3 regions of the Lysinibacillus sp. NPDC097287 genome follow, and region 2 is predicted to be linked to each of the others. Evidence: riboswitches for the same ligand, from Rfam matches in the RefSeq annotation. Region 2 holds a riboswitch; each other region holds the start of a gene.
The links. Region 2 has a riboswitch for cyclic di-GMP ahead of ACIQ2D_RS05150 (hypothetical protein). Riboswitches for the same ligand answer to the same signal wherever they lie in the genome.
Positions count from the first base shown of each region.

Region 1: another riboswitch for cyclic di-GMP. It lies ahead of ACIQ2D_RS11490 (NPCBM/NEW2 domain-containing protein); the one in region 2 lies ahead of ACIQ2D_RS05150 (hypothetical protein).
Region 3: another riboswitch for cyclic di-GMP. It lies ahead of ACIQ2D_RS12710 (NPCBM/NEW2 domain-containing protein); the one in region 2 lies ahead of ACIQ2D_RS05150 (hypothetical protein).

Region 1 is NZ_JBIWCX010000007.1:44,291-52,854, forward strand. It holds gene ACIQ2D_RS11490 (NPCBM/NEW2 domain-containing protein) at 1-4,072, opposite strand, end outside; cyclic di-GMP riboswitch class I at 4,218-4,301, opposite strand; gene ACIQ2D_RS11495 (DUF1835 domain-containing protein) at 4,722-5,738, shown strand; gene ACIQ2D_RS11500 (hypothetical protein) at 5,837-6,142, shown strand; gene ACIQ2D_RS11505 (response regulator transcription factor) at 6,304-6,996, shown strand; gene ACIQ2D_RS11510 (sensor histidine kinase) at 6,989-8,134, shown strand; gene ACIQ2D_RS11515 (class I SAM-dependent methyltransferase) at 8,201-8,564, shown strand, end outside.
Region 2 is NZ_JBIWCX010000002.1:436,597-445,160, forward strand. It holds gene ACIQ2D_RS05135 (argininosuccinate synthase) at 426-1,619, shown strand; gene argH (argininosuccinate lyase) at 1,702-3,072, shown strand; gene ACIQ2D_RS05145 (carboxymuconolactone decarboxylase family protein) at 3,380-3,772, shown strand; cyclic di-GMP riboswitch class I at 4,087-4,172, shown strand; gene ACIQ2D_RS05150 (hypothetical protein) at 4,305-4,679, shown strand; gene ACIQ2D_RS05155 (methyl-accepting chemotaxis protein) at 4,710-5,822, shown strand; gene ACIQ2D_RS05160 (SDR family NAD(P)-dependent oxidoreductase) at 6,975-7,829, shown strand; gene ACIQ2D_RS05165 (AMP-binding protein) at 7,819-8,564, shown strand, end outside.
Region 3 is NZ_JBIWCX010000008.1:43,497-52,060, reverse strand. It holds gene ACIQ2D_RS12725 (hypothetical protein) at 1-34, opposite strand, end outside; gene ACIQ2D_RS12720 (DNA topoisomerase III) at 314-2,506, opposite strand; gene ACIQ2D_RS12715 (glycine betaine ABC transporter substrate-binding protein) at 2,818-3,681, opposite strand; cyclic di-GMP riboswitch class I at 4,149-4,232, shown strand; gene ACIQ2D_RS12710 (NPCBM/NEW2 domain-containing protein) at 4,377-8,564, shown strand, end outside.

The DNA of each region.
Region 1 (8,564 bases), on a different contig from region 2:
TTTCGTAAATTGCATCAAGACCTTGTCTAATTAAAGTGATAGTTTTACCAGAAACGGATTTATCCTTTTGTAATGATCCCCAACCAACAGTTGCAGATTTAGCAGTTAAATCAGAGATATATGCAAAATCACTTGTTACAGTTACTTTTGTTGTTTTTGTTTCTACGGAATCTGCATTTGTTATTTCATATACGATTTCATAGTTACCTTTTTTAGTTACATCAACAGTATTTGATTTAATCGTTACGTCATTTGTAATATCGTTTCCTTCAAAGTTAAGTGCTTTCACATAATTCATAGGATCAAATTCTTGGTGTAATTTAAGAGTTAGATGATCTTCAACAGCTATTGTTGGTTTTAATGAATTAAATTCTACGGGCTCTAAGGCTTTTAACTTTTTGTCATATACAACAATTTGATACTTGTAGTTTTCACTTGTATCTACCTCTTTATCAATAAAACTATTAGTAGAAGTAAACCCTATAACTTTACCATTTCTAATTATTTCATAACCTAAAAAGTCTTCAGCATAACTCTTATCCATAGTAAAGTTTAAAGTATTTGTATTCTTCTCTGCATTTGGATCAACACTTACTCCAACAGAGACCTTTTTATCTTTTATTCCGTTTCCTTTGTACCCTACTACAGAGTTATTTAGATACCATAATTTTTCATTCGGTTTCTTATATTTACTAGTCAACGCTCTCGTTTCTTTGCTAACTGTAAAACCGTGTCTAGCGAAGTACTCGCTTAAATCAAGTTTTAATACTTCAGAAGAGAATTGAACTAAATACTGTTGTTTAGAGATTTCTCCATCTGTCAGTTGTACATCTCTTTCTCGATAAAGTCTATTTAGTTTTCCCCAATATCCAGGGCTGTACATCTCTAATTGCCAAAATACGCCTAATCTTTCAAACAACCCTTGTTCGTTGTAATCTTTCAAGTTTTCATCGATTACATTGTTATAGATATATCCCTCATATGGTATACGAGTATCTATCTGACCATAATAAGCAGACATATGTTGCGGTAACATGTTATTTGTTATTTCACCATATAATCTAGCGTTAACATCCATTCTATGTCCAATCTCATGAGTTAAGCCCCATGATTGACCTCTCACTTCAAATGGAATTAAGTGGTTAGCCATAACATCACCTTGTACACCGATATGGTCAGTATATGCATACATATAACCAAATGGTTGTGCAAGACGTACATTATCTCTAATTAATTTTGGGTCATTACTTTCATCGCTTGCATTCAATCCATAGTATCTAAATATTTCTTCCATATGAGTATTATAAGACTCAATAGTTTCTAACGGACTATATCCATCTACAATATATGTTTGGTAAGCGCCTGTTGCTGTTCCAGTCCAAACAATATGATCACTTACAAATTCGAAAACGTCTAGAACTTCTCTATCTTCAACGTTCGGGTGTTTTACGATATCTTCATCCATTTTCTTCTTATATTCTTTTAGGAATGATTTGAACTCTGCTATGTTCGTATCTTTCGTTGCGAAAGGAATTTTTTCCACGCCTTCAAATCGAATTTTTGGGGCTTTCCCTTGTTGTTCTTCTGTATAAGGATTAATAATGTAAATACTTCCACCTGGTGTTACATCATGTTTATACCAGCTATCTTTGTTAACTTGAGGTACCGTTATCTCGTTTTTACCAGGTACTAGAGCGACATCTCTTCTCCAATTTGCAAAAGAACCATCTTGTTGAGCAAAAGATAACTTTGGTAATGGACCATTTGTATTTGCATCAACATATACTGTGATTTTGTCTCCGGGCTGTGCTGCAAATCCTGTAGGCTGTAGATTGTTACCGAAGCCGAATTTTAAGTTTTCTTTCGCGTGCTTCACCATATCTCCACGTTGTTCTGCTACAACAGTAGTTCCTTCACCGTTTATTTCACCTTGTACAATCTTTTTAGCCAGATCTAAACGTTCTTTAAAAATATCATACAGTGGGTGTGCTTTCGCTTCATTTTCTAATGCATTAATTTTATCTACACTATTGAATTCTGGTACAACCGCACTCATTGTTCCGTCCGTGAAGATATTATTAACTTTATCTGCTACAGCATCTTCTGTGTAGAATGCTAATTCTGCTAAGGAAGCCCAGTTTTGAGTTGATTTCTTGAACTTAAATTTAACGCGTTTAAATGTAGTAGGTTCAAATTTAGCTTCCACTAATCCAGCAACAACATTATGTCCGCCAGTTGATACAAGTTGATACGTATCACCTTTAGATGTTTGAGACATATAGATTTCGAAATCTTCAGCGAACCCTTTACGGTCAGATTTTCTTGCCCCGTACATGATTCTATTTAGTTCTACTGCTTCTTTGAATTCTACTTCTACTTCATTTGAGAAATCAGTAGAATTACCTTTATTCGTTTCCCAGTAAGTATCTAGGTCGCCATCAATGGCGTTCCCAATTACAGCACTACCCCAATTACCTGCGTTGTTACGGATACTCTTAATGTTTTCATTATCCACTTTGAATAATTTAGAGTAGTCTTCATTGGAATAATGCTCAAATGGTTTTGTTGCAGCTGGAGTTGTTTCTACTTTGCCTTCATTTAGTAGTACTTTGGCGTTTTCGAAGTCCTCTTTATACAGTTCATATAGAGGATGTGATTGAGCACTTTGCTCAAACGCTTCTAATTTTTCTAACGTATTGAATGGCTCAGATACTTTATTTTGATGTTCGTTCGTAAATAAGTTGTCCATCTTATTAGATATACTATCTTCTTTATAGAATCTGAATTCTGCTGCGAACGGTCTGTCTGTATATGCTTTTTTGAATTTAAACTTGAGTCGTTTAAACTTTGTAGGTTCAAATTTAAATTCTAAGAAATCACTTGTTCTTACAGCTTCGCCACTAGAAACAAGTTGGAATGTTTCCCCTTTACTAGTTTCAGATGCGTAAATTTCGAATTCTTCGGGGAACCCTTTTTGATTAACGGATCTCGCTAAAAAGGCTACTCGATCTAACACTTCTGCATTTTCTAATTCGAATACAACTTCATTTGTAAAGTTCGCATCATTGTTTTTATTTGTTTCCCAATGCGTGTTTGGTTGATCATCTAACATAAATTCTGGTTTTGTAGTAGGATAGCTACCACCATTTGTAGTTACCTTCGATACGTTAGAATTTGGCATTCTAAACGCCTCGCTATAGGCATTATCAAAGTTTGTGCCGTAGCTTTTTAATTTTGAAACAGCTGCTGTAGTTGCTTCAATTACCTTTTGGTTCAAAAGAGATTTAGCATTTTCTATATCTTCTTTAAATAGGGGATATAGTGGATGATCTTTTACTTCTTCTTCTAATTGGTTTAATGCATCAGGCGTATTAAATTCTTTGCTGATTGTACTAAATGTGTCGTCTGTAAATAGTTTTTCCATTTTGTCAGATACACGGTCTTCTTTATAGAATAAGAATTCTGAAGCACTTGCCCAATCTTGATTTGCTTTTTTATAGACAAACTTTAAACGTTTAAATTCCGTCGGTTTAAATTGGATTTCAACGATATCTCCTGTAGAACCTTTATATTCACCAGAAGAAACTAATGTAAAGTCATCACCTTCATCTGTAGTTGAACTGTAGATTTCAAACTCTTGTGCAAAACCTTTACCTTTTGCGCTAGCTTGACGTGCGGCATAAACAATTCGATCTAATGAAGTTGTTTCATTGAAATTAAATATAACCTCATTTGTGAATGTTGCATTATTTTGCTTTCCTGTTTCCCAATGGGTATTCATATCGCCATCGATCGCCTTTTCAAGGGGAGAACCAGGGTAGTTTCCTCCGTTGTTCGTAATTGATACGATATTAGATTTGTCCATTTTAAAGACTTCATTATATGTATTTAGTAAGTCATTTCCATATAAATAAAACTTACTGACACTAGCATTATTTGCTTGTTTGATGCTATTTTTTACTGAAGTCGTTGTTACTCTTGTGTCTTGATTTTGATCTGCTAAAACATTAATTGGGGCACCGACTAAACTTATAGCCATAGCCGCTGCTGTTGCAATTTTAACTATTTTCATTTACATTTCCTCCTGATGAATTTATTCCTGAGAAGCACATAAAAAAACTACTCTACAAGAGTAGTTCCCTTTTCCTATAAATTGTTCATAAAAATAACATTGCTTATTTATGGAAATATAGAATAACAAAAAGTAGAATGTACTCTTCGGTAACTGGCTGACATAGTAATAAACCTTAGTCCCTATAGCTTTGCGTCCCTAAATTTCCCTAGGTTTGCCTATTTGATTTACACTTCAAACAATAGCATATTAAAATTTTGCTCCCAAGAACAAATCGTACTATATTTTACTACTATAAATGCAGGTAATATGGCTAAAATATCAAAAAGTTGGCAAATTAATCTATCTAATTTAATGGGGAATATGGAGTGTAAATGCATATATTGTAAATATTTCGTGCAAATCTATAAAGGTGAATTAGTTTATACATCGATATAACTTTATTGCAAATTAACAGTATCTAAGGATAGTCAATGAACATAGTGATTTTAGGATAGATAATGTGAAATTTAGGTAGGGGGTGCTGATAATTAAAACCAAAGTAAATGGTCTATTTATATATTTTTTGATGGAGCCAAATGTAGTTCTTGTCTATAAAATTGAAACTCAAAATTATTTATCAATTTCCAATGCGTTTGGAAGTGGCAAATTGGAGAATTTCGAAATCAATCATAAAGATGAATTTGAAACGTTTGATCACGAAGTTAGCAAACCACTTGAAGGCAGAGGGTGCTATTTCTCTCAGGATGATTTGAACATGATGGTAGAAGAAATAAATCATCACATTCAAAAACGTCGCCAATTCTTGAACCTGTCTCAATTCCCAAAGGACCTGAGCGGTAGACCTAGTGCAGTACATCTTGTTTCCTCGGAATCTGCAGCAGGTTCTTTAAGCGTAGGACTAGAAAGACCTAAAATTGTAATGGGATTCCCAGACGACTTTTCTATTGGACCGTTGTGGAACTTAGATTGTAGAACGGGAAAAGCTTATCGAAGTGAATGGCTAGAGGAAAATATCAACTACGAACAGGAAGAGTATATTTATCAAAATAAGTTGAATAATACGCTACGAGAAATAGAGGATATACCAAGTCAAGTTCCTATTTATCTCTGGTATGGGCATAATGCAGATGAGTATACGTTCATACTTTATATTTTGGACGTATTGAAGAATAAAGAAAATGAGATTTATCTTATAAACGCCACGGAACTTTATCCAAAACTTATAACGTCAAAAGATAAAGATCGGCAAATTTCCCATACAGGTCAAATTGAACCAGATGATTTAAGACTGCTATTTGAAAAAAATAGAGGGAAGAGTCCTCTTATAGATAAGGCTCTGCTTCAATTTCAAAGAGAATGGACAGAATTATTACAGACTAAAGAAGTGCTACGTATATGGGATAAAGATAAACTAAAAAGCGTTCCAGAAAACTACATCGATTCACTAATTTTACGTGCAATTGAGAAGCTACATAATGAGCAAATCATCAAAGATTTTATCAAGACTGGACAAGTTATTGGGGAGATATTAGAACAAAGGAATATGTTCGTTAATATCTTCTATTTAGAGTACAGAATTAGATATTTAGTGTACAGTGGGGTACTTGAGTTAAAAGGAGTACCCAAATCAATGCACCATTATAGTGTTAAAATACGTAGTTAAGAAATTTAAAATCTAACTTTAATCTAACCTTCCATGCAGTATGCTTAATCTCAGTTGTAAAGCACAGAAATTTGATAATATTGTAGGAGGTATATAACATGAAAAAGATTAAAATTGGTTTAGGATTGGCTACGGCAGCTTTGATGAGTATTACAGCGGTTTCTGCATTTGCTGCTACTGAAGATAATGAAAAAAATACACAAGACATTTCTATGGAAGTTAAAACTTTTGAAAAAGGAACGATGATGACTGGGTCCGAGGGCAAAATTTTACTTAACAAAGAAGTTTTAGATGAATCTGAGGGTGTAGAAGAACTAAGTGCTGAATTAAAGACCTTTGAAGATGGAGAACTGGAAACAGAATCTGAAGGTAAAGAACTTATGATGAAGGAAATCGTCAAGTAAGTTACGAACATCAGTAGTTTTCGGAAAGTACGTATTCGAAAGAGAATAAAAATTTAAAACAAAGTGAATAAGAAGATTAAGCGCATTACAACTTAACCCTGAAAACCATGCAGACGATGCATGGTTTTCAGTAATTTATAAGCATTTCAAGGGGAGTTTAAATGAAACTATTATTAATAGAGGATGAAATTACACTATCAAATATTATCTCTAAAGGATTGAGGAAATCTGGATATGCAGTCGATTCAGTTTTTGATGGCGAAGAAGCACTTGAATTTATGGAGATTAATGAATATGACTTAGTAATACTGGATTTAAATTTGCCCAAAATCGATGGGATGGAAGTTTTAAAACGAATTCGGCGTGAAAATGTCGACATAAAAATACTAATCCTTTCGGCACGTTCGAGTATTCAAGATAAGATTACAGGACTTGATACTGGGGCAAATGATTACTTAGTAAAGCCTTTCGATTTTCAAGAATTAGATGCTCGAATACGTAATTTACTGAGGCGTTCTTTCACGCAAGAAAATAGTGTACTATCCTGTGCGCATATCAAACTAGATAGCGCAAAAAAAGTGGTGCTTGTGAAAGATTTACCGATTACCTTAACCAAAAAAGAATTTTCTATTTTAGAGTATTTAATGCTGCATAGAGGTGAAGTAATAAGCTCAGAGGAAATAATTGAACATACATGGGATAGTGAAGTGGATTTGTTTTCAAATTCATTAAAATTCCATCTATATTCCTTAAGGAAAAAGATTAAAGAATTGTCGGACGTAGAAGTGATTAGGACGATTCGTGGGCACGGGTATATGATTTCAGATAAGTTAGAGGAAGAATCAAATGAATAAGCTAACCTTGAGATTTAGGTTAACATTGTTGACTGGCTGTATTTTGGTGGCTATCACAATTTTACTTACACTCATATCGATTCATAATGTTGATAATAAGTTTGTACAACCGAATATAACTGGAAAGATGCTCAATCGAGAGTCTGTAGAGCAAATCCAGCCTTTTAATACAGAAATTATTGATAAGGATTCGATTAAAGGGTTAGCTGTTAGCGTAGAGGTTAAAGAAGCGCAAAAGCAATTTAACGTTCAAAGTATTATGTGGATGATTGCTATTATTGTCGTTGGTATCGGTGCAACATATATACTCGTGGGTAAAGCTTTAAAGCCAGTAAGTGACCTAAGTAAGAGCGTTAAAAGTATAGGTGAGCATAGTCTTTCCCAGCGTATTGAAAACATAAATACAGAAGATGAAATTGGGGATTTGGCTATTTCTTTCAATAAAATGCTTGATCGCCTAGAAAAATCATTTATGTATCGAAAGAGTTTCGCTGCAAATGCGGCACATGAACTGAAAACACCACTGACAATCATAAAATCAGGAATACAAGTGTTGAAACTAGATCCATCACCAACAATTGAGGATTATAAGGAAAATGTAGATATTACAGAACTGAGTACCCAACGGTTAATACAAGTCGTGGACGATCTACTAGCTTTAGCTTCTGAGGAGGCGGAGGAACTTTTCCACGACATAGAGTTGAAAGATGTATTTGAAGCAATCATAGATGAATTAAAACCGCTTTGTATGGAGAAGAACACAAATATTCATGTGGACATTTGTAATGAAAAAATAAGAGGCAATCCAACGTTACTATATAGAGTGTTCTTTAACTTAATCGAAAATGCAGTGAAGTTTAATGATACTCATGGAACAGTTACGGTTGGTACGAGCGTCCATGATGATGTTTTAACAATTACGATTTCGGATACGGGAATGGGCATACCTAAAAAAGCATTGTCGATGATATTTGAACCGTTTTATCGTGTAGATAAGTCTCGAACGCGACAGTTAGGTGGTTCAGGTTTAGGTCTATCTATAGTAAAAACAATCGTAGAAAAACATAAAGGTACAATAAGTGTGAACAGTATATTACATGTCGGTACAACATTTGAAGTGAATTTACCAAGAAAATAAAGTACACACTACCTTAGTGTTTATAAATGTAAGAAGTGAACTTGCCATAAAGAGGAGTAATGCATGATGAAACAAAATAAGTATGATGATGAGAATTTCTTTTCTGCCTATGAAAAAATGCCCCGATCCATCAACGGACTCGAAAGTGCGGGGGAATGGCACGTATTAAAGGCACTACTACCAGAGCTACGAGATAAAAGTATACTTGATTTGGGTTGCGGTTTTGGTTGGCATTGCCGATATGCTCGTGAGCAACAGGCACGTGCTGTAATAGGTGTCGATATATCGGAAAAGATGCTTCAAAAAGCCCGTGAAAAGACAGATGATCCTCTGATTTCTTATATAAGGATGCCAATTGAAGACATTAATTTTTCAGACGAACAATTTGATGTGGTAATCAGTTCATTGGCTTTTCATTATGTTAAGTCGT
Region 2 (8,564 bases):
TTCATTGACCTACTGTCATTTTTTCTAACTGTTCAGGTTCACTGATTTGATTCTTCTTTATCCATTTTCGACACCTCGGAAGTACTGTCTACATAGTTATAGTAGATTGTAATGTTCATTTACATATTTAGTTGATTGGGGTGGAAAGCAACCGCCCGCAGTGGAAATCAACAATGTCAGAATCTTTTTTATATCATATACATTGGGTGATTTAGGAAGATAACGTATTTTCGAGTAAAAAGAATCCCTATTCGAATAGAGCCTTTAAACATTGTTATGCCTTACTATTTACATAAATCATAAAAGTCTAATTTTTTATAAAAATGCACTTGTATTTATTTTTATAACATGATACTATTCGTGTATAAACTTTTAATAGAATGTATAAACATACATCGAATAGAGCAATTGGAGGCGCATTTTTCATGGCAAATAAAAAAGTAGTTTTAGCATACTCAGGTGGTCTAGATACATCAGTAGCAATCCCTTGGTTAAAAGAACAAGGATGGGACGTTATCGCAGTTTGTCTAGATGTTGGAGAAGGAAAAGACCTAGAATTTATTAAAAACAAAGCGCTTCAAGTAGGAGCGGTAGAATCATATATGGTAGATGCAAAAGATGAATTCGCTGAAGAATATGCATTAGTATCTTTACAAGCACATACATGGTATGAGCAAAAATATCCATTAGTATCAGCACTTTCTCGTCCGTTAATTTCTAAAAAATTAGTTGAGATTGCAAACGAAGTCAATGCAGATGCAGTAGCGCATGGTTGCACAGGTAAAGGGAATGACCAAGTTCGTTTTGAAGTTTCTATTAAAGCACTTAACCCAGATTTAGAAGTGTTAGCACCTGTACGTGAGTGGGGCTGGAGCCGTGACGAGGAAATCGAATATGCAATGAAACATAATGTACCGATTCCTGCGACACTTGATTCACCATTCTCAATCGACCAAAACTTATGGGGCCGTGCAAACGAAGCGGGTGTCATGGAAGATCCATGGGTATCTCCACCAGAAGAAGCTTACGGCTTAACTGTTCCAGTGGAAAATGCACCTAACGAAGCTGAATTTGTAGAAATCGAATTCGTTGCTGGTAAACCAGTTGCTTTAAACGGCAAAGAAATGAAACTAGCAGATTTAATCCAAGAATTAAATGCAGTAGCTGGTGCACACGGTGTAGGACGTATCGACCACGTAGAAAACCGTCTAGTTGGTATTAAATCTCGTGAAGTATATGAAATTCCGGGTGCAAAAGTTCTTTTAACAGCTCACAAAGAGTTAGAAGACTTAACGCTTGTAAAAGAATTAGCTCACTTCAAACCAGTAATCGAGAAAAAATTATCTGAATTAATCTATGATGGTTTATGGTTCTCACCTTTACGTGATGCACTACAAGCATTCCTTGCTGAGTCACAACAATACGTAAATGGTACTGTGCGTGTGAAACTTTACAAAGGTCATGCTATCGTTGAAGGACGTAAATCACCAAACTCACTATATAGTGAAAAATTAGCAACTTACTCGAAGGAAGACCAATTCAACCACGCATCAGCAGTTGGCTTCATCGAATTATGGGGCTTACCAACAGTAGTAAACTCTTCTGTAAACAAAAAATAACAATGAATTTACAAAGGTGTATTGCAGCATTCGCGCTGTACTGCACCTTTTCAATAAGATATGAAGGAAAAGGTGAGCTGTGATGACAAAACTATGGGGCGGACGTTTCCAAAAATCAGCAGAAGCTTGGGTTGATGAGTTCGGTGCATCAATCGGCTTCGACCAACAACTAGTAATGGAAGATCTAGAAGGTAGCGTGGCACACGTGACAATGCTTGGCGCAACAGGTATTTTACCAGCAGCTGACGTAGAAGCTATTCTTGGTGGTCTTGCACAATTACATGAAAAAGCAATCGCAGGTGAGCTTGAATTCTCAGTAGCGAATGAAGATATTCACTTAAATTTAGAAAAAATGCTGATTGATTTGATTGGTCCTGTTGGCGGGAAATTACATACAGGTCGTAGCCGTAACGACCAAGTGGCAACGGATATGCATATTTTCTTGAAAAAGCGTGTCAAAGAAGCAATTGGCTTAATTGAAGCATTCCAAAAAACATTACTTGAAAAAGCGGAAGAGCATGTAGAAACAATTGCTCCGGGCTATACGCATTTACAACGTGCACAGCCAATTTCTTTTGCCCATCATTTAATGGCGTATTTCTGGATGCTTGAGCGTGATAAACAACGCTTTACAGAATCTATGAAACGCATTGACATTTTACCTCTAGGTGCAGGTGCGATGGCTGGCACAACTTTCCCAATCGATCGTCTAAAATCAGCGGAGCTATTAGGCTTTAGCGAAGTTTATGCAAACTCTATGGATGCAGTAAGTGATCGTGATTTCATCGTCGAATTCTTAAGCAATTCATCATTAATGATGGCGCATTTATCGCGTTTTGCTGAAGAAATTATTCTTTGGTCAACAGATGAATTTAAATTCATTGAGCTTGATGATGCATTCTCTACAGGCTCATCAATTATGCCACAGAAGAAAAATCCAGATATGGCAGAGTTAATTCGCGGAAAAACAGGTCGTGTATACGGCAACTTAATGGGCTTATTAACAGTTTTAAAAGGTACGCCGTTAACATACAACAAAGATATGCAAGAAGACAAAGAGGGTATGTTCGATACAGTGCATACAATTCTTGGATCGCTTAAAATCTTTGAAGGTATGGTGCGTACAATGACAGTTAACACAGAGCGTTTGCATAAGGCTGTACACTCTGACTTCTCAAATGCGACTGAACTTGCAGATTACCTAGCAACAAAAGGTATGCCATTCCGTGAGGCGCATGAAGTGACTGGTAAACTTGTCTTCACATGTATTCAAAAAGGGATCTTCTTACTGGATTTACCGATTGAAGACATGAAAAAAGAAAGCGAACTTTTAGAAGCGGATATTTACGATGTGTTAGCACCAGAAGCGGCAGTTCGTCGCCGTCACTCATTAGGTGGCACTGGCTTTGATCAAGTGAAAATCCAAATTGAGAAAGCCAAAGCTTGCCTCTAATTCATGTCTAGGCATTTGCGCCGCATGCTCGAGGTCGCTTCGGGCTCTCCAGCGCTTGTCGCATGCTGACGGGCGCAAATGCACTTTTCTACTTGCGTGCATGTCCTTGTGACTTTTGCATAGATATTTCATTAAAGATGTCCCGTGAGGCACTATGAAAAACACACTTTCCTTTTTCGGATAGAGCCAGAGGGTGAATCGAAAAAGAGCACCTTACATATGTGAAGGACAATCCCCATTTCCGGAGACGTGGAATTGGGGTCTTTGTATGTGAAAAATATGCTACCATTTAGTGGGGGGATTTACAATGAGTGAACGTTTTACAAAGGGGTTTGAAACGATTAAGCAGTATGTGACAGAAGAAGAGGCAACGCGTATGGTGGAGCATGATGCTTTAGCTGATATTGCGCCAGATTTACGTAAAATGATTGTTGAATTTGCATATGGTGATGTGTATTCACGACCTGGACTTGATGCCAAAAGTCGTGCGTTAGTTGTGATCACAGCCGTTGTCACGCAAGGTGCCGCACTACAAACAAAAACACATATAACGCGTGGTTTACATGCTGGTTTAACACCGACTGAAATCGTGGAAGCATTGCTACAACTAGTACCGTACATAGGTTTCCCGCGTGTGCAAAATGCGTTAACCATCGCTAAACAAGTGTTTCAAGAAAAGAACCTAACAGTGAAAGAATAATGAATTTGAGCATTAAGTATAGTAAAGTATCGTGCTCATTTTAGTTTAGGGAAGGTGTCGTTGAATATGTAAGGGAATCCGATTATCCCGAAACGGTAAAAATTGTTTTTCGGAGTATTTAAGCCGAATTTTATAGAATCTTTTTGTAAAACAGCTAAATAAACAAAACAAGCGCTATAAAAGTACTTTGTGACATGACGTGAACATATTATTTGCATCAAATACAATGGAAAAGGAAAAATTTGTTCGACAAAAAGTGACAAGTAATTTATACTGTTATAATATATCAATGTAATATTTGTACTGTTTTTCCTTAAATGAAAAGGCAAACTTATCGAAAGGTAAGGACGCAAAGCCACGAGTCTAAATCCCATTGGGTAATGATAGTCGGGTTGCCAAGAATATTGATAATAAGCGATTTTTTGCTATCCTTATCTATATTTGGGATGGCTTTTTTTATTGGACTCTTATCATAAAATATGCAAATGTAACAATGACATATAACAAATTTTAGCTGGAAAGGTGATCGAAGATGATAGTCGTAGATAAGAAGAAATACAAAATGGCGATAAATGAGGTCTCGAAGGAAGTACATGTACAGCTACATGGACTAATAAGAGAGGAAGATGTAGAAGGTTATTTGATTGATTTAAACGATACGATTAATAAAGTATCAAGAAATGCATATACGTTTGTTTTAGATGCAACTCACCAAACACCTGTCCCATCAAAAGTTGTACCGCAGTTGGAGCAAACGATACAATTTTATTCTAATTTAGGTTTTAGAGATATGTTAGTAGTACAACCTTCTTCTAAAATTGCACAAGTGCAAATTAGGAATATACTTGAAAGAATTGAATTCAAAGGTACATTTATCGAAAAAGTATCTCATTCTATATCACGATAGTACCAATAGATAGAAAAGGGGGTATTTATAATGGAAGCTATTTTATTATGTATTATTGTTATCTTAATGGGGACATCAGTGTATTTTGCTTATCGATATTTTTCGGTAAAACAACATCCTCATAGTATTGAAATAATAAATGGAATGAAGGAATTATCAGCTGGGAATATCACAAGCAAAGTTGCGGAAAGAAGTTCTGACCATACTGTATTTAATCAACTAATTGATTTTTTCAGTCGTGATAGAGAGAAGTCTCTTTCTTACTCAAAAAATGTATCCGCAATAGGAGAAAATCTTGCTGAAAGCGGGGAATATGCTTCAGAGAAGGCGGATATTGTAAGAGCAGCAATTGATGAGGTAGGTAGAGGATTACAGAAACAATTAGTAGGTATAGAAGAAAGCTCCGTATCTATGGAAGATATGACACAGGCTATCGAAGATTTATCTCTAAGATCGAATCAAATTTCAGAAGAATCGAATACAACGTTAGAATTGACGCAAGAAGGTAACAATATGTTAAAGGGCTCTATGGAAAAAATGGAGCAGTTTAATAAAACGATAAATGCAACATTTGATGCGATAAAAATTCTTGGAGAAAAATCACATGAAATTGGGACCATTGTAAAAGTGATTACAGGAATTTCAGAACAAATTAATTTATTAGCATTGAATGCTGCAATAGAAGCAGCTCGAGCAGGTGAACACGGTAAAGGCTTTGCGGTTGTTGCTGATGAAGTGCGAAAATTGGCAGAACAAACTCGTCTCTCTTCTTCAGAAGTATCAAAAATTGTAAAGGATATTCAAGAAGAAACTGGAATAGTTGTAGAATCCATGAATCAGGGAACAGAAGAATTTTCAAATGCCAATTTAACCATAGTAGAAGTAGGTACCATGTTCAAAAAGATTCTAGCTACTACAGAGATCATTGCTGAAAATAATTTAAATGCTTCAGCAAGTACAGAAGAATTATCTTCTAGTTCCCAGCAGATAATGAAAACAATTAAAGAGATCGCCTTTATCTCCAGGGAGTCTGTTGAAATGTTCGAGGAACTAATAGAGATTAGCGATGATGAACTACAAACAATGCAAAAACTAGTAAATGAAGCAATGAATCTAGTAGCGTTAAAAATTGAAAAAGTATAACCTGTTTTTATTATAAATCATTGAGAATTAATTAGAGGAACTAGTAATGATTGATATGATTTCCCTAATTATTCAAATTATTTATGTTGAAAGAGAGAAATGTTTTTGATTTTACAAAAAGTGAGGAATTTTATCATTGCGTGTATAGAATTATTGTAAGTAGCTCATAATTATTAAGGTAACACTTATTCATCTAATTTGATGAGGAGGGCGCATCATGAGTAGTTCGAAGCCGGTAGACCAAGAATCTCAGGAAAGTCCGCCACAACTGAATAAGAAGTAAGCTTCAAAAAAATCTCATGTGAATTAGTCCTTCAGAGTTTACTCTGTATTGCTATTGCTTGGGGTCTGAAGCTGAATCGAACCAGTTATAGTCAATTGTAGGCAATAGGTGTTAAGAGATCCAGAATTATTCTGGGTCTTTTTTTGTTTTCGAAAAAGGTGGAATTTAAATATTACAGGGCAGTACTTAAACTAAAGGGATTTTTTTAACGGATTAATACGTGTAACATTTGATATGTTAATGAGCATTTCTCGATCTAATCACGGCGCTTAAGTTTCTCAGCGTATTCTTGATTCATATCGTCGGAGAAAAAAATAGCGATATGTTTATGTATAAATTGTTTGTAATCAGCTCATACTGATTGAGGTAACTCTTATTAATCTAATTTGATGAGGAGGATGCATCATGAGTAATTCGAAGCCGGTAGACCAAGAATCTCAGGAAAGTCCGCCACAACTGATTAAGGAGTAGGCTTCAAAAAATCTTAGATGTAATGGTAAATCAGAGTTTACTCTGTATAGCTATTGCTAAAGATCTGAAGCTGAATCGAACCAGTTATAGTCAATTGTAGGCAATAAGTGACCACGGACCCAGAATTATTCTGGGTCTTTTTTTATGCCGAAAGTACGGTTTATCAATAAAATTCTTTTGACGTATAGATGGGATCAATTTTTTGAACCCTTATATGCTCTTTTAAAATTAAATAACACAAGTTTGCAGAATACATGCATATCTACATGTATTTATTTTCCAACCAATGTACAATAAAATCAAGCTTAATCATTCAAAATGTGAAATAAGTTGCATGTTGTATTAAATCTGTTTCTTTGTTTTTACCGTGTAATAACACGAAAAGGGGCTTGTTATGTATGCTTAAATATAATCTTTTAGAGAGATTTTTATTTTTTTCAACGAATTTAAATAAAGAGAAGCTGGAACGCACAGTAAAAGGAAAGACAATTCTGATAACTGGTGCTAGTTCAGGGATAGGTGAGCAGGTAGCGTATCTATTAGCTGATATAAATGTTCATTTGATTTTAGTGGCAAGAAGAGAGGAAAAGCTCGCAACAATTAAAGATGCAATCGAAAAGAAGACTGCGAAGGTTAGCATTTTTAGGGCAGACTTAAGAAATATGGAGGAGATGGCGCAGTTACTTTTATTTATTCATCAACTACCAAAAGGCGTAGATATCGTAATTAGTAATGCTGGTATATCAATTAATCGCTCTATAAAGCATTCACTAAATCGCTATCATGATTTTACAAGAACGATAGCAATCAATTATCTTGCACCGGTTCAATTGATGTTGTCTGTCATTCCGCTACTTGAGAAAAATAACGGTCAAATTATCAATATATCGACAGTTAATGCTTTGTTACTACCAATGCCTTACTGGGCTGCATATCAGGCTTCAAAGTCAGCCTTTGACACCTGGTTTCGCTCAGCATTACCAGAGCTGAATGTAATGGGAATATCCACAACTACTCTGTATCTTCCGTTAGTGAGAACGCCAATGATTGCGCCAACAGCCGCATATAAAAAAATGCCAGCTATGTGCCCCAGTCATGTGGCGAAAATTATCTGTAAATCTATGTATACCAAAAAGAAGATATATAGACCGTGGTGGTTAATTTTTGGGCAGTGGGCATCGCTCCTCTTTAGAGGGATTTGGGAAGCTGTGATGCCTACCGTTTTGAGAAGGAGGGGAAAGGGTGATCGTTAGGTTAATAATAGTTTTATATCATATGAAATTACTTACGCCAGTAGGGATATACAGTTTAATAGCTTCAATTATTAATAATGGAATAAATATGATGACCTTGTTGAAAATAGCTGGGGAAACCTATAGTCATAAGGTTGCGTTAGTAGATGGTGATGAAACTGTCAGTTTTATACAATTGCAATCAGAGGCTGAAAAACTTGCAATTATTTTCAAAGACAAATATAAATTGAAAGCAGGACAAAAAGTAGCTTTTTTATGTAGAAACCATGCTTCAATGGTGAGAGCCATTTTTGCGACGTCACGCTTAGGATTAGACATATATTTACTCAATACAGAAATGAGTAAAATGCAATTTAAACAATTAGTTCATCAGCATAACTTTGATTTTTTGATCTATGATTTTGAACTGAGTCATTTTCTTGAAGATTCGGAGTACATGAAAGATAAGATTTTGAGTTACCATAAGGACCTACTAGCAATCAATCAATTGTTGCATTCGAGGATTGATGATAAATACAAATTACCACGATGTTCTAGCGGTCAAATCATACTGCTGACAAGTGGGACTACAGGGAAATCGAAGGAAGTCGCTCATAAGCCATCACTTTTTAATTTTCTAAATCCATTCTTAGCGATATTGACAAAATTGAAGCTTTTCAAATGTCAAACTGCATATATTGCAACACCTATTTTCCATGGGTATGGGATAGCCATCTTAATTTCGTGTATTGCGTT
Region 3 (8,564 bases), on a different contig from region 2:
TTTTTGGCGCTTCGGATTGATTATTTTCAGTCATTGGAAATTCCTCCTTTTTGAATAAGATAGTTAGTTCAGTATAATCTATTTCCTCTTATTTGTGAAACATTGCACTAAAAATAACAGGGTTGATTCTCCATGTTTTATAAAACAAAGTCTGTTTTTATTTCAAATCTTATTTAGAAAAACTCGAGAAAACAGCCAGTATTTAAAAATAAAACTTTAGTACCCGTGAACACAAGGGAAGGTTCACTATTGGAAAATAACTTTTACGAAGTTTAATTGGCTATGCTAAAAATGGTTAATTCCATTATTGCATTTAATCAAACTTCATACCCTTCAATAAATCCGCAAAAGCATTATTGAATGGTTCTTCCTCTTTGTTCTGCTGTTTCATATAGTTTTGCACCGCACGTTTGTCTACTTTACCGCCGCCTTCTTTTTTACGACGAGCCTCGAATGCAGATAATTTCTCACGATGTCCACATTTACATACAAAAATTTGACCGTCGCCTTCACCACGTAATTCTAACTTTTTCTTACATTGTGGGCAACGAGCGTTTGTGACACGAGCTACATTTTTACGGTGACCACATTCGCGATCTTGGCACACAAGCATTTTGCCCTTTTTGCCGTTCACTTCAAGCATTGGCTTACCGCAATCTGGACAAGACTTTGTTGAGATATTGTCATGCTTGTATTTCTTATCACTTGCTTTAATCGTTGAAACAATTTCTTTTGTGTGATTTTTCATTTCATTGATGAATGTTTCTTTTTTTAATTTGCCGTTCGCGATTTGCTCTAGTTTTTGTTCCCACTGAGCTGTCGTAGCAGGGGATTTTAATTCTTCTGGAACTAAATCCAGTAGCTGGCGACCTTTAGAAGTGATGTAGATTTCTTTACCACCACGTTTTTCAATCATGAACGAGTTGAATAATTTTTCAATAATATCTGCGCGAGTTGCAACCGTACCAAGTCCACCAGTAGATTTTAATGTATCTGCAAGCTGTTTATCGCTTGTTTCCATATATCTCACAGGGTTTTCCATCGCTGTTAGTAGAGTCGCTTCATTGAATCGTGCAGGTGGCTTTGTTTGACCAGATGTTTGCGCGATTAATTTTGTTTTTAATGTATACCCTTTTTCAAGGCGAGGCAGTAATTGTTCTTTTACATCTTCACCTTGGTCTTCATCATCAAATCGGTTTTCGTATACTTCCTTCCAACCGGCGTTAATGATTGTTTTGCCACGCGCAACGAATTTCTCATCGCCAATAGTTGCATTCAATGTTAGCTGTTCGTACTCGAAAGCAGGGAAAAGAACGGCTAAGAAACGTTTCACAACTAGGTCATAAATTTTACGTTCCTTATCGGTCATAGCTGAGACATTTACGTAACCTTCAGTTGGAATGATGGCGTGGTGATCGGATACCTTGCTATCATCTACAAATGATTTCGAAGTTTTTATTGGCTTGTTCAAGACTTTATTTGTTAAAGAACGATATTCGCCGAATCCGCACGCTTTTAAACGCTCAGGAAGGGTACCAACGATGTCTGATGAGATATAACGTGAATCTGTACGCGGGTACGTTAATACTTTGTGCTGCTCATATAGCTTTTGCATAATATTTAGCGTTTCTTTTGCAGAATATCCAAATATTTTATTCGCATCACGTTGTAGTTCTGTTAAATCATAAAGACCAGGAGAAAACGTCTTTTTAGGCTTGCGATCTATGTCAGTTACAATAGCATCCTTGTTGCCAAGTTTTTTAACGATTGCATCGACTTTATCTTTCTCGAAGCTACGGCTATTACCGTTTTTATCTTGCCACGTTAGTTTTAAATTATCAGCTGTTTGAGCTTCGATACCATAGTATGTTTGTGGCTTGAAATGTTTTATTTCATCTTCGCGTTTGGCGATGATTGCTACGACAGGTGTTTGAACTCGTCCTGTATTTAATTGAGAATTATACTTTGTACTTAGCGCTCTTGTTGCATTCAGACCCAAATACCAATCTGCTTCAGAACGTGCTACTGCTGCGTGATATAAGTTTTCATATGCTTTACCAGGTTTTAAATTAGCGAAACCATCTTTAATCGCTTTATCTGTTACAGATGATATCCACAGACGTTTAATTGGTTTATTTACTTTCGCTTTTTCGATAATCCAACGTGCCACAAGCTCACCTTCACGCCCAGCATCAGTCGCAATGATAATTTCATTTACATCGCCACGTGTTAATTGAGATTTAGCGGCGTTGAATTGTTTACCAGATTGCTTAATAACCGTCAATTTTAGACGTTCTGGTAGCATTGGTAAATCTTCTAAATTCCATGTTTTATATTTCACATCATAGCTTTCTGGATCAGCTAATGTTACAAGATGGCCTAGAGCCCACGTAACAATATATTTATCTCCTTCAAGATAACCATTTCCTTTTTTATTGCAATTCAGTACACGCGCAATATCGCGAGCTACTGACGGTTTTTCAGCTAGTACTACACTTTTAGCCATAAATAACATCCTTTCGTAAATCCTTGTGTTTAATATAGCATATAGAATTATTATTAATAATTATTATGTTGAAAACCTGATCCAAAATAGAAGCTTAATTTCTCTTAGAGAGAATTAAATATCTTGTTTAGATGAACGGAATAAATGACGTTGGGACCTTTAGCAATAGGGTTCCTTTTTCAAAGATTCGATCATCGAAATAAACAAAACGTATTGGATATTATATAATCCAATACGTTTTATATTTGCATTGATTTTAATGTTTACACTGTTGGAAGCCCATACACACTATCAAAACTTTGTGATTCGTATTACTTTACATCTTTTGTCCATTCAGCAACTTTATCTTCATTTTCTTTAATCCATTTTTTTGCTGCATCCTTAGGGTCAGTGCCTTCCATAATATCATACATAACACTTTCTATATCCTCTGCAGTCCAGTGGAAGTTATCGAGAACGTTGTATGCTTCCGGATTATCTTCTTTAAACCCTTTACGTGCAAACGTGCCAATATATTCTTCATCTCCGTATACACCTTTAGGATCATCTAAATATTTCAAATCATAAGCATTAAATTTCCAGTGAGGAGACCAACCAGTAACGATAATTTCTTCTTTTTTCTCAATTGCTTGACCAAGTGCTGCTGTCATTGCACTGCCAGAAGAGGTAAGTACCGTCCAACCGTCAAGGTTTGGATAAACCTTATGAGCATTTTCTGTAGCTAGTGTCATATTTGCTCCTGGATCAATGCCTGTAATCGTCTTATCAGCTTCATTTGTTAAATCTTCGATAGAGTTCACATCCATATAACTAGGCACTACCATGCCAAGCTTTGCACCTGTTAAATTTTCACCTAAATCGTCTAAATCATCCTTGTACTTCTCCACTTGTGGGGCATGCGTTTGTGGAAGCCAAGCAGACACCATACCATCAACTTCGCCCTTGGATATAGCTTCCCACATAATCCCATTGTCAAGTGGTGTTAGTGTAACATCATATCCTAAATCCTCAAGTACTTGTCCAATTACATGTGTAGAAGCAATTTCAGTATCCCATTCCACATAGGTTAGGTTGACTTCTTTATTTTTGGTGTCTTCATCACCTGAGCCACAGGCAGCTAATACTATACTTAATCCTAAAGCCAATCCTAACTTCGATAATCTCTTAAATTTCATAAAATCTCCCTTTCTTATTGTATTGTTTTATAGTAATAGAATGAATTTAACCTAAAAATTAACAAGTAACAACTTGATGTTAACAAAGGGTTGTTACTTTTGTCAAATAAGGTATGTCCTAGATAGTACAAGTCAAAATTGAGTTTTAGGGTTCTTGAGATTCCTTCGGATAACAGAGAATGCTCCTCCTTCAACTAATTGGTGGGTTAGTGGAAGAAGGAGCATTCAAATAGTCAAACTTAAGGTATTGCGAATTTACAATGAAATTCTATTCAATTAATTTATATACATTTGTACGAATATATTAACAATATATGTATGTATAACAAGTGTTTTCTATTAAAATAGATAGATTTTTTTGACAAATTTTTGATGTTTTAGCGATATTGCCTTTGTTGGGAGGGGGAGTATGTAGTGCGAATTGTTCTTGGGGGCAAAATTTTAATATGCTATTGTTTGAAGTATAAAAATTGAATAGGCAAACCTAGAGAAATTTAGGGACGCAAAGCTATAGGGACTAAGGTTAAATACTATGTCAGCCAGTTGCCGAAGAGTACATATTACTTTTTGTTATTTTAAATTTTCATAAAAAGTGTAGCACTATTTTTTATGGGAATTTTATAGGAAAAGGAGCCACTCTTAGAGTGGTTTTTTTTATGTGTTTCTTAGGATGAATTCATCAGGAGGAAATATATATGAAGGTAGTAAAAATTGCAACAGTCACGGCCATGGCTTTAAGTTTAGTCGGAGCTCCGATTAATGTCTTAGCAGATCAAAATCAAGACACAAGAGTAACAACAACTACAGTGGGTAGCACCCTTAAACAAGCAAGTGATGCTAGTGTCAGCAAGTTTTATTTATATGGAAATGGCCTATTAAATACATATAATAAAGTATTTAAAGTAGATAAATCTAATATCATCTCGATAACTAACAATGGTGGAAATTACGCTGGATCTCCCCTTGAAAAGGCGATTGATGGCGATATGAATACCCATTGGGAAACAGGTAAGCAAAATAATGCAACATTCACTAATGAGGTTATCTTTAATTTCAACGAAACAACTTCATTAAATCGCATTGTATATGCTGCCCGCCAGTCCAGTGCAAAAGGTAAAGGTTTTGCACAAGAGTTTGAAATACATAGTTCATCTACAGAAGAAGGTAATGATTTTACATTAGTTTCTTCTGGTGAATATAAAGGTTCTACAGGTGATATCGTTGAAATCCAATTTAAACCTACAGAATTTAAGCGTTTGAAATTTGTTTTTAATAAGGCAAACCAGGATTGGGCAAGTGCTGCAGAATTTGGTTTTTATAAAGAAGACGTTGTATCTGATAAGATGGAGAATCTGTTTACGGATGAAAATCGTAATCAAGTCGCAGATGAATTCAATACTATTGAAAAATTAGAAGTTTTAGAGAAGATCGCTCAATCACATCCATTATACGTACAGTTTAAAGAGGATATTGAGAACGCTAAAGCGTTAATAAATGAAGAAAAACTAGAAGCTACAACAGCTATAACAAAAACATTTGAACATTATTCTAATGAAAATTATTCTGCATTATTCAGAGTGAATCTTGAAAACATAAAGGGTATCCGAAACAACGGTGGGAATTATAGTACTGCAGTAATTGGAAATGCTATTGATGGAAAACTAGATACTTATTGGGAAACAAATAAGAGTAATTCAACGGATTTCACAAATGAAGTAGAAGTAGAATTTAAAGAGGCAATAGAACTAAATAGAATCATGTACGGGGCAAGAACATCTGACAGAAAAGGGTTTGCTGAAGAGTTCGAAATTTATGCTTCTCAGACTTCTACAGGAGATACCTATCAACTAGTAGCAACTGGTCAACATAATATGGTTGCTGGATTAGTGGAAGCTAAATTCAAACCTACTACATTTAAACGCGTTAAATTTAAGTTCAAGAAATCAAATCAGAACTGGGCAACTTTATCGGAATTAGCATTTTATAAGGAAGATGTCCTAGAAGAGCGAATAAACAATCTATTTACGAACGGCTTAATGAATGAATTAAAGCCTGAGTTTGCTTCAATGAGCGTGATCAACCAATTAGAGGCAGAAGTTGCTAAACGCCCATTAATGGAACAATTACAAGTAAACTTAAATATTGCAAAAGATGTATTGTACAACGTAAATGTTGCTAACGAAGCAACGGTAACAGCTTCTCAGCGAGGAAACTCTAGTACAGAAGCAAGAGAGCATCAGATTGCAAGAACATCATTCTCTCTAGAAACTTTTGGTAGATACGTAGTGCCTGGCGAAACAATTCAAATTTTTGTTGATGCTGATGAAAAAGGCGTAATGCCGAACTTAGTTTTAGGTCAAATAGCAGATGATAAAAACGGTTGGCATAGAAGATATTCATTGCATCCAGGTTTAAATACGATAACTGCTCCTTCTTATGAAAATATGAAACCTGCAGTCATTTATGTAGAAAATGCTGCTTTACCAAGCGAGCAAGCTTATGCTCCGAAAGTAAGGTTAATAGGTGGGACAGCCTTCCCTGTTTACTATCATGGAAAAACAGATCCTGCAGAGTTTGAAAGAGAATTAGAAGAATATGTAGCAAAAATTAGCACAGATGATAATGACTTTGCAACCGGAAAACCAAAAGATGTTGTGTATAACGTGACAGAATTAATCTCTGAAAACAATACAATTTCTACAAGTGCAGCAGGTGCCCTAAAAGGCATACAAGAACTTGAAGGAACAGGGAAAACAGTTTCTGATACGATGGATGAATGGGAAATAATGTGGAAAGAGTTCCAAAAAGTTAGTGGATATACAGAAAATGAGCAAAGTTTTAATGCAAAGTTTACTTCAAGAGTATTCACAAAAGGTCCTTATGGTTGGTCTGACTGGGGATATACTGGATATAACGGAGGTAACTCACCGAGAAGAGATGGTGGATTCTTCAAACAAATTGTTAAACCATTTAGTGTTCCTGGAAATGATGGTTGGGCTTATTATCATGAATGGGGTCATAATATAAATAACTCCGCTATGGAACATACTGAGGTAACTAACAATATCTATTCCGTAATTATGAGAAAGATATTTAATAACAGTACTGATGATAGAGTAGATTGGAATTCATTGTATAAAAGATTTGCGGGAGAAAAAGTTAATCACGGTTACTGGACTTACCTAGGAGTACTTGAGCAAGTGCAATATTACTATGGTGAAGACAGTTACGGTAAGGCTGCTCGGATTTCTAGAACAAATCCTGATGGTGTTATGAATGGTTTAGGAAGCAACTTACAAAGATTAGTTGTAGGGTTATCTTTAGCGACTGAAACAGATTTAACAGTATTCTTTGAAGACTGGGGATATGTAACAGCTACTGATAAGATGAAGGAGAAGGTAGCTCATTTACCTAAACCAGATGTAAAGTTAGAATACATGCATAGTTTAGGACGTAGCTATGAAGGTGCTGGCTTCTCAAAAGATGCTCAAGTTAATGTGAAATCTCTAACAGCAGATAAAGAAAACAATGCGATTAAATTAACATATGGCATAGATGCAGCTAATAAAGAAGCGTCAATGGGTTATGAAATTCTTAGAGATGGCGAAGTAGTTGGATATACTACTGAAACTTCATTTGTCGATAAAAATGTAGATACTAATGGTTCCTATATTTATGAAATAGTTGCTTATGATAAAAAGTTAAAGAGTTTGAAACCAGTAGAAGTGAAATCACAGCAACCAAATTTATCTGTAGAGGAACAACTAACGCTTAAATTACATCAAAAATTCGATCCAATGAATTTTGTAAAGGCATCATCGTATCAAGGGCATGATATAACGGAAGACGTAATTATAAAATCAAATAATGTAGATGTTACAAAAAAAGGTAACTATGAAATTGTTTACGAAGTGAAGAATGCAAAAATTACAGAAACAAAAACGACGAAAGTTACCGTAGTAAGTGATTTTGCATACATCTCTGATATGGATGCGAAACTAGCTAACATTGCATGGGGCGGATTGAAGAAAGACTTAGCACCTGCTGGTAGTGCAATTACACTTGTTAGACAAGGATTAGATACAACTTACGAAAAAGGTATAGGAGCACACGCAAATTCAGAAGTCGTTTATGACATCGATGGTAAAGGCTTTGATTTCTTTGAAAGTTATATCGGAATCGACCAAGCGATGAAAGGAAGAGCCTCATCTGCAACATTCGAAGTGTGGATCGACGGAGAGAAAAAATTCAGTAGTGATGTATTCAAAGCGGGTACAGAACATGAATTTGTAAAGGTTCCTGTCACGGGTGCAAAAGAAGTAAAGCTAGTTACTACAGATGCTAATAACGGTAACGAGTCTGACCATACAGTATGGGCGGATGCGAAATTTACGCAAGATTCTAGTAAGCCCACAATAACTTTGTCTGAAGAGCTTACATTCGTGAAGCTAAACAGCGACTTTGATGTACTGCAAGATGTTGAAGTGCTCGATACGGAAGATGGTAATCTAATTGAGCAGGTAAACGTAACAACTAACGGCTTTAATGTTAATAAAACAGGCACATACAATGTAGAATACTCTGTCACTGATAGTGATGGCAATACTGTTAAGAAAGCAAGAGAAATCTATGTGTACAGTGATGCTACCTTTGCAAGCGACACAAATTGGAAGTCTGCACAAACTGCTTGGAAAACAGTAAACAAAGATAAGGCTTCAGTTGGTGAATCTATCAAAGTACTTGTTAATGGGGAAATAAAAGAATTTGCTAAAGGTATCGGTACGCATGCAAGCTCTGAAATTGTTTATGATCTTGAAGGCAAAAACTATGATTATTTCGAAACTTTAGTAGGAGTAGATAGAAATATCGTAGAAAATAATAAA